Regions from separate parts of the Erwinia sp. 009765445 genome, predicted to be linked through region 2. Evidence: predicted binding sites of a transcription regulator. Region 2 holds the regulator's gene; the other holds the start of a gene.
What was found. Region 2 encodes PhoB, which activates phosphate uptake and scavenging genes when phosphate is short. Its sites were predicted from a motif close to CTGTCATAAAACTGNCNNAT; they were not measured.
Positions count from the first base shown of each region.

Region 1 (5,907 bases), on a different contig from region 2:
AATGCCGGGACGATCGCCCATGTTAAAGACGATGCCAATATCTATTTCGTCGCGAATAATCGCTTCAATGGTGCGGTCCGAGGATTCACTGTTAATCGAGAACTGGATAGCAGGGTAATTTTCATTAAATTCAGTCATGATGCGTGGCAGGATCGCCTGCACTACCGCCTCAATCACCCAGATTTTGACCTCGCCTTCGCGCAGCCCTTTTAAATTTTTTATCGATTCGTGAATACGATCCAAATCCCGGACCATTTTGCGGGTAAACCGCTCCAGCAACATTCCGGCTGGCGTCAGGCGGATCCCCTTATTGGTGCGCTCCAGCAGCATCACGCCCATGCTGTGCTCTAATAATGAGATCTGGCGGCTGATGGCGGAGGGGGCAACATGCAGACGATCGGCGGCGCGACGGATCGATCCGGTTTCCGCTACTTCGTTGAAATATTTATAGGTATTTAAATTCACTGGTGACCTCAACTGCCTGAACATCGCCCAATCTGATGCGGTTGATGATGCAAGTTTGGGACCAGGCGGGCGTTGAGGCTGTTGCCTTTTGGGCAGCACATTTTTCGTGAATCGTTCCGGTTTTTAACTCCCCCTGCAGGCACCCTGCCCGCAAGAAAGCGCTCTCCTTAAATGGAATTATCATTCCGTAAAATATTAAAAATGAAAAAATAAAATAGCAAAAAAATAAAAAATATTTTATTTTTAGTCTTATTTTTTTAAGGTTTTTTGTGAGCTATTTCTCATTACACACAAAAATTATTTTTAATCAACAGATTAAAATAAACAAAAATCGGGGTTGAATGAAGATTCCTGTTCCAGGATTACAATTAAACGGAATTAAACAATCGCAATGTGATTGATGTGGAATTTTCATTTCAATTGCAGTGCTATCTTCTGATGCCATATCACCCGGTGAGTACCTCATTGGGTTATGTACCAACCTGCCTGTAACGGATAATTCAATAAAAGGGTAAATTATGTCTTTGCTGATGAATCTGAACCCACAACAAAGAAAACGATTACACCAGATTGCCTTAGTCGCTACGTTTGGTGGTTTGCTGTTTGGTTATGACACCGGGGTCATCAATGGCGCTTTCTCTTCTCTGAAAACAGATATGGCCCTGACACCGACTTCCGAAGGTCTGGTGATGGGCGTGCTGCTGATCGGTGCCGCCATTGGCAGCGTCTGTGGCGGAAAACTGGCTGACTTCTTCGGCCGGAGAAAATATTTACTCTGCCTCTCATTTGTTTTCTTCTTCGGCGCGCTCTGTTCCGCACTCGCCCCCAACATCGCCAGCCTGCTGATTGCCCAATTCCTGCTGGGTTATGCTGTGGGAGGGGCATCGGTCACTGCGCCCACCTTCATTTCTGAAGTCGCCCCCACAGAAATGCGCGGCAAACTGACCGGGCTGAATGAAGTGGCCATTGTTATTGGTCAGCTGGCCGCCTTCACGGTGAATGCGGCGATTGGTTCCCTGTGGGGACATCTCCCGGAAGTCTGGCGCTATATGCTGCTCGTGCAGGCTATCCCGTCAATTTTTCTGCTGGTCGGGATGTGGCGATCGCCAGAAAGCCCGCGCTGGTTGATCAGTAAAAATCGCCGCGAAGAAGCGCTGGTGATTTTAAAACAGATCCGTCCTGAACAGCGTGCCATTAAAGAGTATGAAGACATCATCATGCTGATGGACATTGAAAAGGAGAACAAGCTGCACGCTAAAGGTGCCTTCCACATTATTTTCAATACGCCGTGGATCCTGAAATTGCTGCTGGTCGGGATTGCCTGGGCCGCGATCCAGCAGACTTCCGGGGTTAACGTAATCATGTATTACGGTACGGAGATCCTGAAAAGTGCCGGGTTCTCTGAAAGAACCTCGTTGATCTGTAACGTGCTCAATGGGGTGTTCTCGGTGGGTGGCATGCTGTTTGGCGTACTGTATCTGGTCGATCGTTTTAAAAGGAAAACGCTGATCGTTAATGGCTTTGCCATTATGGCAACGCTGCACCTGCTGATTGCCGTAGCAGACTACACGATGACCGGCGATATCAAGGCGACGGTGATCTGGCTGCTGGGCGCACTGTTTGTCGGCGTGATGCAGGGCACGATTGGTTTCCTGACCTGGGTCGTGCTGGCTGAACTCTTCCCGCTAAAAATCCGTGGCCTGTCGATGGGTATTTCGGTGTTCTTTATGTGGATTATGAACGCGGTTGTCAGCTACCTCTTCCCAGTTATGCAGGCGAAACTGGGGCTGGGTCCGGTGTTCCTGATATTTGCCGCCATCAACTACCTTGCGATCCTCTTCGTGATTAAAGCCCTGCCGGAAACCTCGAATAAATCGCTGGAACAGCTGGAAGCAGAGTTGTCGGCAGGCAGTGAAGAACATGCTGTGTTGGAAGCAATAAAAGGAGAAAGGTAATGCTCGATACGATCACCGTTGAGAATCTGCATCTCGGCTGCCATGCAAAAAATAAGGCCGAGGTTTTAGCCATGGTGGGGAAAGAGTGCCTGTTCAAAGGGTATGTCAGCCAGGACTGCGTCAGCTTTCTGAATGAAAGAGAGCGCCAGGTCTCCACCTTCCTCGGCAACGGCATTACCCTGCCGCATCTCCCCAAATCGGAAAAGCAGATCATCCTCAGAACCGGCGTGGAGATTTTTCAGTTTCCTGATGGAGTGATCTGGGACAGAAGCAACGTCATGTTTATTGCCATCGGCGTGATTGCCAAAGAGAAAGAACATATTGATGTGCTGAAAGATATCGCATCTATTTTTAGCGATGAGGTTATTTCCAACGCGCTCTCACTGATTACCAGCAAGACGGACTTTCTGCGGATTTTGAATCGCAAATAGCAGGGACAAGCCCCATAGTATCCGGATTTGGCTATGGGGCTGATGGTCGAAAATCGTCACAAAGCCTGAGCGCAAGCCCAGGCCGAGCTCCACGCCCACTGGAAGTTATAGCCACCCAGCCAGCCCGTGACATCTGCCACTTCGCCGATAAAATAGAGGCCCGGCACATCCCGCGCTTCCATCGTTTTCGAGGACAGGAGGCTGGTGTCCACGCCGCCGAGCGTCACTTCCGCCGTGCGGTATCCTTCGGTACCGTTCGGCTGTACGCGCCAGTTGTGCAGCGACTCCACCAGCTCACTTTGCTGGCGGCTGTTAAGCTGTTTCAACGTGTATTCTGGAACGTTGCCCAGTAGTTGCAGGCATTCAACCAGGCGACGTGGCAGCACTTTTGCCAGGGTGTTTTTCAGGCTCTGGTTCGGGTGCGCTTCACGCTCTTCATTAATAAAGGCATCCAGTTCACGCTCTGGCGACAGATTGATGGTGACAAACTCGCCGGGCTGCCAGTAGCTGGAAAGTTGTAACACTGCCGGGCCGGACAGGCCGCGATGGGTAAACAGCAGCGCTTCTTTAAATACCGTGCCATCTTCCGCCGTCATGACTGAAGGTACCGCCACGCCGGAAAGCGTCTGCAGCTGCTCCAGCAACGGTTTATGCAGCGTGAAAGGCACCAGTCCGGCGCGGGTCGGGAACACCTTCAGGCCAAACTGTTCCGCGATCTTATAGCCAAACGGCGAGGCACCCAGACCTGGCATTGAGAGGCCGCCTGATGCAATAACCAGCTTTTCCGCCTGCACCGTGCTGCCGTTCAGTTCCAGCGTATACCCTGCATCATCACGCGCCACATTCAGTACTTCACTGCGCAGACGCAGCGCGACGTTCCCGGCCTCGCACTCTTTCAGCAGCAAATCGACAATCTGCTGCGCCGAGTCGTCACAGAACAGCTGGCCCAGCGTCTTCTCATGCCAGGCAATGCCGTGACGGTTAACCAGATCGATAAAGTCCCACTGGGTATAGCGTGCCAGCGCGGATTTGCAGAAATGGGGATTGTGCGAAAGATAGGCCGCCGGTTCGGTGTAAAGGTTAGTGAAGTTGCAGCGGCCACCGCCAGACATCAGAATTTTTCGCCCGGCTTTTTTGCCGTTATCAAGCAACAGCACGCGCTTGCCCCGCTGCCCCGCCTGGGCGGCACAGAACAGGCCAGCCGCACCGGCGCCAATAATGATAACGTCAAATTTCCCCACAACTCGCTCCGCGCCACTGCTCAAAAACGGTGATTGTAATGTTCAGGGCGCGGGGATACCAGAGTCACAAAAGTGTCACAGCAGAAACATTTTACAGCACGATGATTTATAAGCATTTTAAGGGGGTAAATTCGATTTACTGACACATTAATGTCAAAAAAAGTCTATATTTCACTTTCCCCTGAGACAGGTTCTCGCGGATAATGCGCCGCGTTCATGTCCTCCAAAAAATGGCGTAACGCTTATGCTACATCTGTTTGCTGGTCTTGATTACCATACCGGCCTGTTACTCGTCCTCGCCCTGCTCTTTGTTTTGTTCTACGAAGCCATCAACGGCTTCCACGACACGGCAAACGCGGTGGCTACAGTGATTTATACCCGAGCAATGCGATCGCAACTGGCGGTGGTGATGGCCGGGGTATTTAACTTCTTTGGTGTACTGCTGGGCGGGCTGAGCGTTGCTTACGCTATCGTTCATTTGCTACCCACCGATCTGTTGCTCAATGTCGGATCGGCTCACGGGCTGGCCATGGTCTTTTCCATGCTGCTGGCGGCGATTATCTGGAATCTTGGCACCTGGTACTTCGGTCTGCCAGCCTCCAGCTCTCATACCCTCATCGGGGCCATCATCGGCATTGGCCTGACCAACGCGCTGATCACCGGAACCTCGGTCGTCGACGCGCTGAATATACCGAAAATGATCGGCATCTTTATGTCGCTGGTGATCTCACCCATTGTTGGCCTGGTGCTGGCTGGCGGGCTGGTATTTATCCTGCGCCGCTACTGGAGCGGCAACAAGAAGCGTCGCCGTATTCATATGACGCCTGCGGAACGTGAAAAGATTGATGGCAAGAAGAAGCCGCCATTCTGGACCCGGATCGCGCTGATTGTTTCCGCTATCGGCGTGAGCTACTCACACGGTGCGAACGACGGTCAGAAAGGCATTGGCCTGATCATGCTGGTGTTGATTGGCGTGGCACCGGCTGGCTTCGTAGTGAACATGAATGCCTCCGGCTACGATATCGCCCGCACCCGCGATGCCGTCAACCATCTGGAGCAGTATTATCAGCAGCATGCTGATTCGCTGACTCACATCATCCAGATGGCTCCGCCGGTGGTTCCCACCCCGGAAGAAAGTGCCGGTGGCCCACATGAGTTCCATTGCGATGCAGCCCGGGCGCTGCCTGCTATTCAGCATGCCCAGAGCCTGCTGAATAACAACCTGCAAAGCTACGATGCACTGAGCGTTGAACAGCGCAGCCAGCTGCGTCGTCTGATGATGTGCATCTCCGATACCGCCGACAAAGCGGCCAAACTGCCGGAAACCTCCAGTGAAGATCAGCGCTACCTCAACAAGCTGAAAAGCGATCTGTTGAATACCGTTGAGTACGCGCCGGTATGGATTATCGTCGCGGTGGCCCTGGCGCTGTCGCTGGGTACCATGGTTGGCTGGCGTCGTGTTGCCACCACTATCGGTGAGAAAATCGGTAAGAAAGGCATGACCTACGCTCAGGGGATGTCGGCACAGATGACCGCAGCCGTCTCTATCGGCGTGGCCAGCTATACCGGTATGCCGGTCTCCACCACTCATGTCCTGTCATCCTCCGTCGCCGGAACGATGCTGGTCGATGGCGGTGGCGTTCAGGGTAAGACGATCAAAAATATCCTGCTGGCGTGGGTGTTCACCCTGCCGGTGTCGATTGTCCTGTCCGGTGCGCTTTACTGGATTGCCCTGAAGTTCGTTTAACGTTCTCAGCGGCGAAAACAGAAAAGGGTGGGACTGGTTCCCACCTTTTTTTTCATCGATCAGTGCCA
Region 1 covers NZ_JBYUWC010000008.1:25,841-31,747, reverse strand. The annotation lists gene AC3Y5R_RS10285 (LysR family transcriptional regulator) at 1-465, opposite strand, end outside; gene AC3Y5R_RS10280 (sugar porter family MFS transporter) at 984-2,420, shown strand; gene AC3Y5R_RS10275 (PTS mannitol transporter subunit IIA) at 2,420-2,851, shown strand; gene AC3Y5R_RS10270 (BaiN/RdsA family NAD(P)/FAD-dependent oxidoreductase) at 2,908-4,092, opposite strand; gene pitA (inorganic phosphate transporter PitA) at 4,337-5,839, shown strand; gene uspB (universal stress protein UspB) at 5,899-5,907, opposite strand, start outside.
Region 1: a site for PhoB is predicted at 4,154-4,173, ahead of pitA (inorganic phosphate transporter PitA). Genes of this name have one in related genera too.

Region 2 (5,907 bases):
CGCCAGGTCGTCGAAGTAGGCATTCATATCCGGATAGACGCTGGCATCAATGGCTTTACGACCGCCACGGAAGTGCAGCACGCTTGGGCTTGGGATGGTCATTTTAGCAACCGCATCGCCGCTGATGCTTTGCAGATAGCGGAAGTCTTCCAGCATAGGGTGGTTACCGAAGCCGAGCTTGCCGATAACGCGGATACCGTGCGCTTTGGTCTGTACACCGTTGAACTGAATGCCCTGTTCGGATTCGTAACGCTCAACGCCTTCCAGACCGTCAAAGAAGTCGAAGTGCCACCAGGCGCGGCGGAACTCACCGTCGGTGACCACTTTCAGGCCGCAGGCGCGTTGATGGGTGACCACATCGCGGATCGCTTCATCTTCAATACGGCGCAGGGCTGGTGCATCAATTTCTCCGGCCTGGAACTGTTCACGGGCCTTTTTAATGGCTGCCGGACGAAGGAAACTGCCGACCACTTCGGCACGGTACTGAGCGGAATCTCTTTGCATATCTGGTCACTCCTGGCCCGCGCATGCGGCGCATAATTTACCTGTGAAATAGTTTCGCCTGGTTATCTTTAGACTTCTGGATGTCTATATGGCTGACAGGCAGAATGTCATGAGAAACTTTCAGCGGCAACCGAGGAAATTTCACTATGCATGAAGAAAATTCATGTTAAGCATGAAAAGAAGCCGTAAAGCCAGCCTACCCGCCGATCATTTTCCGGGCCTGAGCAATCTGCTCGTCGGAAAGCGGCAGATAGCCCGCCTGCTTCACCAGCCCCTGTCCGTGCGCAGAGAGCGCATGCTGCAGGAAGGCTCTGGTCAGCGGCTCCAGCGGCTTGCCGGGCGCTTTGATGACGTAGATATAGAGGGGACGGGCGTATGGATAGAGGCCGCTGCGGATATTCTCCGCGGTGGGTGCAATCCAGTTGTTGCCCTCGCGGGAAACCGGCAGCGTCTTCACCCCGCTCAGGTGAATTCCCATGCTGGCGTAACCAATGCCGTTCAGGGTACCCGCCACCGCCTGCACCACGGCAGCCGAGCCAGGATATTCCCCCACATCATTACGGAAATCCCCGTTGCACAGCGCCTGCTGTTTGAAGAAGCCCCAGGTACCGGAAGCAGAGTTGCGGCCGAACCGTTGAAGAGGACGCTTCGCCCAGCCGGGCTGACCCAGTTGCAGATCTCCCCAACGATTAATCGAAGAAGCCCCGCCACATCGACGGGTGACAGAAAACACCGAATCGAGCTGCTGCGCATTCAGCCCCTGCAGAGGGTTGTCCTGATTGACCACCACCACCAGCGCATCCATGGCAACCGGAACCGCCAGTGGCGGATAGCCATAGCTGTTTTCAAACAGCTGCCGCTCAACGGCCTGCATAGGGCGGCTCATCGCACCAAGCTGTGCCGCCCCGGCTGCCAGTGCCGTCGGCGCAGTAGACGAACCGGCTGCCTGGATCTGCACGTTCACGCCGGGATACTGCTGGTTAAAGCTCTCTCCCCACAGGGTCATAAGATTGCCCAGCGTATCCGACCCGACGCTGGTCAGGTTCCCCGCCAGCATGCCCTCTTGTGCCTGGGCCATCGTGCTGAGCATCAACAATAGCGCGAAAAACAGCTTTTTCATCCTGAACTTCCGATTCGGTCAACGAACCGCATTCTGGGACAATTCGTTGCTGACAATCAACCTCGGCGGCAGTGAAAAGCTGAAACAGGTCTCTTTGCCCGGCAGGCTGGTGATATCCAGCCGCGTGTTGTGATGGCTGAGCGCATGCTTCACGATTGCCAGCCCCAACCCGCTGCCGCCGGTCTGCCGTGAGCGGGCTTTATCCACCCGGTAGAAACGCTCCGTCAGGCGGGGAATATGCTCTGCCGCAATGCCGGGACCGTTATCCTTCACCTTAAACTGCGCTCCCTGCGACGTCTTCAGCCAGCTGATATCAATACGTGTGCCTTCTGGCGTATGGTTTACCGAGTTATACACCAGGTTTGAAATCGCACTGCGCAGCTGCTCATCATTGCCGAATACCCGCAGATTCGGATCGGTATTAAAATGAATTTCATGCCGTCCCTGACTGAGCGTCTCCGCCTCACGCTGCAACAGCCACAACATCATCGGCACGTCGACTTTTTCCTGCAGATCCAGCGCCGGTGCCGCTTCAATGCGGGACAATGTCAGCAGTTGTTTCACCAACCCGTCCATCCTGCGGGTCTGCTCCTGCATGGTGTGCAGCGCCTTATCGCGAAGCGCGCCCTTCATATCCGACTCTTCCATCATCTCCAGATAACCCTGTAGCACCGTTAACGGCGTGCGCAGCTCGTGGCTGACGTTGGCAAAGAAATTGCGGCGCGCCCCTTCCAACTGATGCATCTGCGTCACATCGCGCGCTACCAGCAGCCACTGGCCTTCGCTGTACGGCATCACGCGGAATTCCAAATGGCGATGACTGTTCAGCACCAGGGTCAGCGGGCGGGAGAAATCGCGCTGGCGAAGATAGCGGGTGAACTCCGGATAACGCAGCAGGTTGAGGATGTTCTGGCCGTTATCCTCCGGCCAGCGCAATCCCAGCATCTGCTGTGCCAGGCCGTTACACCAGAAAATCGTCCCCTCTTCCGTAGTCAGCACCACCGCGTCGGGTAACGACTCCGCCCCGCTGCGGAAGCGCTTGATCAGGCTGCCCAGCTCGCGGCGACGCCGACGATTTCGCGCCTGCATCTGATAAAGGCCATAGAAGAGAGGTTCCCAGCTGCCGCGTCCGGCAGGAGGGGTCATGCTGCGGTCAACCCACAGCCAGTGAGATAAACGAAGTAAATTCGCGAAGTGCCAGCCTGATACGGCCAGCACGGAAATCAACAGCAGCCAGGGCAGGTAGCCAACCAGCAGCCCCAGCACCAGGGCGGGCATGCAGGCAAGCACCAGCTCAAACAGCAATCTCTTCCAGGAGAGGCGTTCCAACACGGTTAAGACTCCAGTGCGAACGATCAGTAGCGTGCAGAGAAACGATAACCTGTTCCGCGAACCGTCTGCACCATACGATCGTGCCCGGTGACTTCCAGCGCTTTACGCAAGCGGCGAATATGCACGTCAACGGTACGATCTTCGACGTACACGTTAGTTCCCCATACGTGATTAAGCAACTGTTCGCGGCTGTAAACACGTTCCGGATGAGTCATAAAGAAGTGCAGCAGTTTGTATTCCGTCGGGCCCATTTCCAGCGGCTGAGTCTCGGACATCACGCGATGCGAAGACGGGTCCAGGCTCAGTCCCTGCATCTCAATCATTTCTTCCACAGCCATTGGCGAGATACGGCGCATCACCGCTTTAATTCGGGCCACCAGCTCTTTTGGCGAGAACGGTTTGGTAATGTAATCGTCTGCGCCCACTTCCAGACCACGCACGCGGTCTTCTTCTTCACCACGCGCGGTTAACATCATCACCGGGATATCGCGGGTCATCGCTTCGCGCTTGAGATGTTTAATAAACTGAATGCCTGAGCCACCCGGCAGCATCCAGTCCAGCAGAATCAAATCAGGCCAGGGTTCGATCAGCAGATTGATGGCACTGTCGTAATCTTCAGCTTCAATAGGTTGATAGTCATTTTGCTCCAGAACGAAACACAACATCTCACGGATTGGGGCTTCATCTTCGACCACCAGAATGCGCTTAGCCATTATTGCTCCTGCTACTGTGACGGAATGTCACTGGATTTGCGGCGTCATTATGCGTCAGTTTTATGACAGTTTTATGAAAAAAGCACCGGTAAGAACACCGTTTTATAACACTTTTTTGAAGGTGCAAACGCCTTTCGCGCTGGGGTTTTTGCCGGGGCTGTTTATAATCGTCGGATCAGCTTTCCGCACCGAAGGGATCCCATGCGAGTGATTCATACCGCTGACTGGCATCTGGGCCAGTTTTTCTACACCAAGAGCCGGGCCGCAGAGCACCAGGCCTTTCTGGACTGGCTGCTGGCGCAGGCTGAAACCCATCAGGTGGATGCCATCATTGTGGCAGGCGATATTTTCGATACCGGCTCGCCGCCCAGCTACGCCCGCGAGCTGTACAACCGCTTTGTGGTCAGGCTGCAGCAGACCCAATGCCAGCTGGTGATCCTCGGCGGCAACCATGATTCAGTCGCCACGCTGAACGAATCCCGCGAACTGCTGGCCTGCCTGAATACTCGGGTGATTGCCGCAGCCAGCGATGACCCACGTGAACAGGTTCTGCTGCTCAATACCCGCGACGGCCAGCCTGGTGCCCTGCTCTGTGCTATTCCCTATCTGCGCCCGCGAGATATCACCACCAGTAAGGCGGGTCAGTCAGGTCATGAAAAACAGCAAACCCTGCTGGAAGCGATCACCATCCATTACCAGCAGTGCTGGCAGGAAGCGCAGGCTCAGCGGGAGGCGATGGACCTGCCGCTGCCGATCATTGCCACCGGGCATCTGACCACGATGGGCGTGACCAAAAGTGACGCGGTGCGCGATATCTATATCGGCACGCTGGATGCTTTTCCCGCGCAGGCCTTCCCACCAGCAGATTACATCGCGCTGGGACATATTCACCGTGCACAACGCATCGCCAACACTGAACATATCCGCTACAGCGGTTCGCCGATCCCACTCAGCTTTGACGAGCTGGGTAAGGAGAAAAGCGTCTTTCTGGTCGGGTTCACCGACGGCAAGCTGAGCAGCGTGCAACCGCTGAATATCCCGTTATTCCAGCCAATGCAGATGATTAAAGGCTCGCTGGAGGAGATCGAAAACCAGCTGGCGGAGATCCAACCGCGCGAAGATGGCAAAACGGTGTGGCTGGATATCGAAATTGTCACCGGCGCATGGCTGAACGATCTGCAACGTCGTATTCAGGAGATGACGCTGGAACTGCCTGTGGAAGTTGTGCTGCTGCGCCGCAGCCGTGAACAGCGCGAGCAGGCCATTGACCGTCAAAATAATGAAACGCTGAGTGAGCTGAGCGTGGAGGAAGTCTTCACCCGTCGTCTGGCGATGGAAACCGATGAAGAGCCGGAGCGGCTGGCCCGAGCCACCCTGCTGTTCAACCAGACGCTGGCCGAAATTGATGACGAGGAACAGCTGTGAAGATCCTGACGCTGCGGTTTAAAAACCTCAACTCGCTGAAGGGCGAATGGAAAATTGATTTCACCGCCGAGCCGTTTGCCAGCAACGGCCTGTTCGCCATTACCGGCCCGACCGGCGCGGGTAAGACCACGCTACTGGATGCAATCTGCCTGGCGCTGTATCACGAAACCTCCAGACTGGGAAAACTGTCGCAGTCGCAGAATGACCTGATGACGCGCGACACTTCAGAATGCCTGGCCGAAGTGGAGTTTGAGGTGAAAGGCGTGGCCTGGCGTGCTTTCTGGAGCCAGAACCGGGCGCGTGGCGTGGCGGACGGCAACCTGCAGGCACCGCGAGTGGAGCTGGCCCGCTGCGAAGACAACCAGATCGTTGCCGACAAGGTCAAGGACAAGCTGGAGATGCTGACCGCGCTGACCGGGCTGGATTTTGAACGCTTCACCAAATCGATGATGCTGTCACAGGGGCAGTTTGCGGCCTTCCTGAATGCCGATGCCAACAGCCGCGCCGAGCTGCTGGAAGAACTGACCGGCACGGAGATCTACGGCCGCCTGTCGGCCAGCGTTTTTGAGCGACATAAAAATGCCCGTCAGGCACTGGAGACGCTCAAAGCCCAGGCTGGCGGCATGGCTCTGCTGGATAACGAGCAGGTTCAGCTGCTTACCGGCCAGCTGGAGCAAAGGGTGGCAGAGGAGCAGGTACTCACTTCTCAGCATCAACGTCAGCAGGTTTTACTGCAGTGGTATCAACAGTTTCAGGCCATTTCTCAGGCTGTAACCGCTGCCGAAACCGATCGCCTGCAGGCGGAAACCGCCT
Region 2 covers NZ_JBYUWC010000015.1:70,118-76,024, forward strand. The annotation lists gene AC3Y5R_RS16910 (cobalamin-independent methionine synthase II family protein) at 1-504, opposite strand, end outside; gene AC3Y5R_RS16915 (PstS family phosphate ABC transporter substrate-binding protein) at 701-1,624, opposite strand; gene phoR (phosphate regulon sensor histidine kinase PhoR) at 1,643-2,956, opposite strand; gene phoB (phosphate response regulator transcription factor PhoB) at 2,980-3,669, opposite strand; gene sbcD (exonuclease subunit SbcD) at 3,871-5,094, shown strand; gene AC3Y5R_RS16935 (AAA family ATPase) at 5,091-5,907, shown strand, end outside.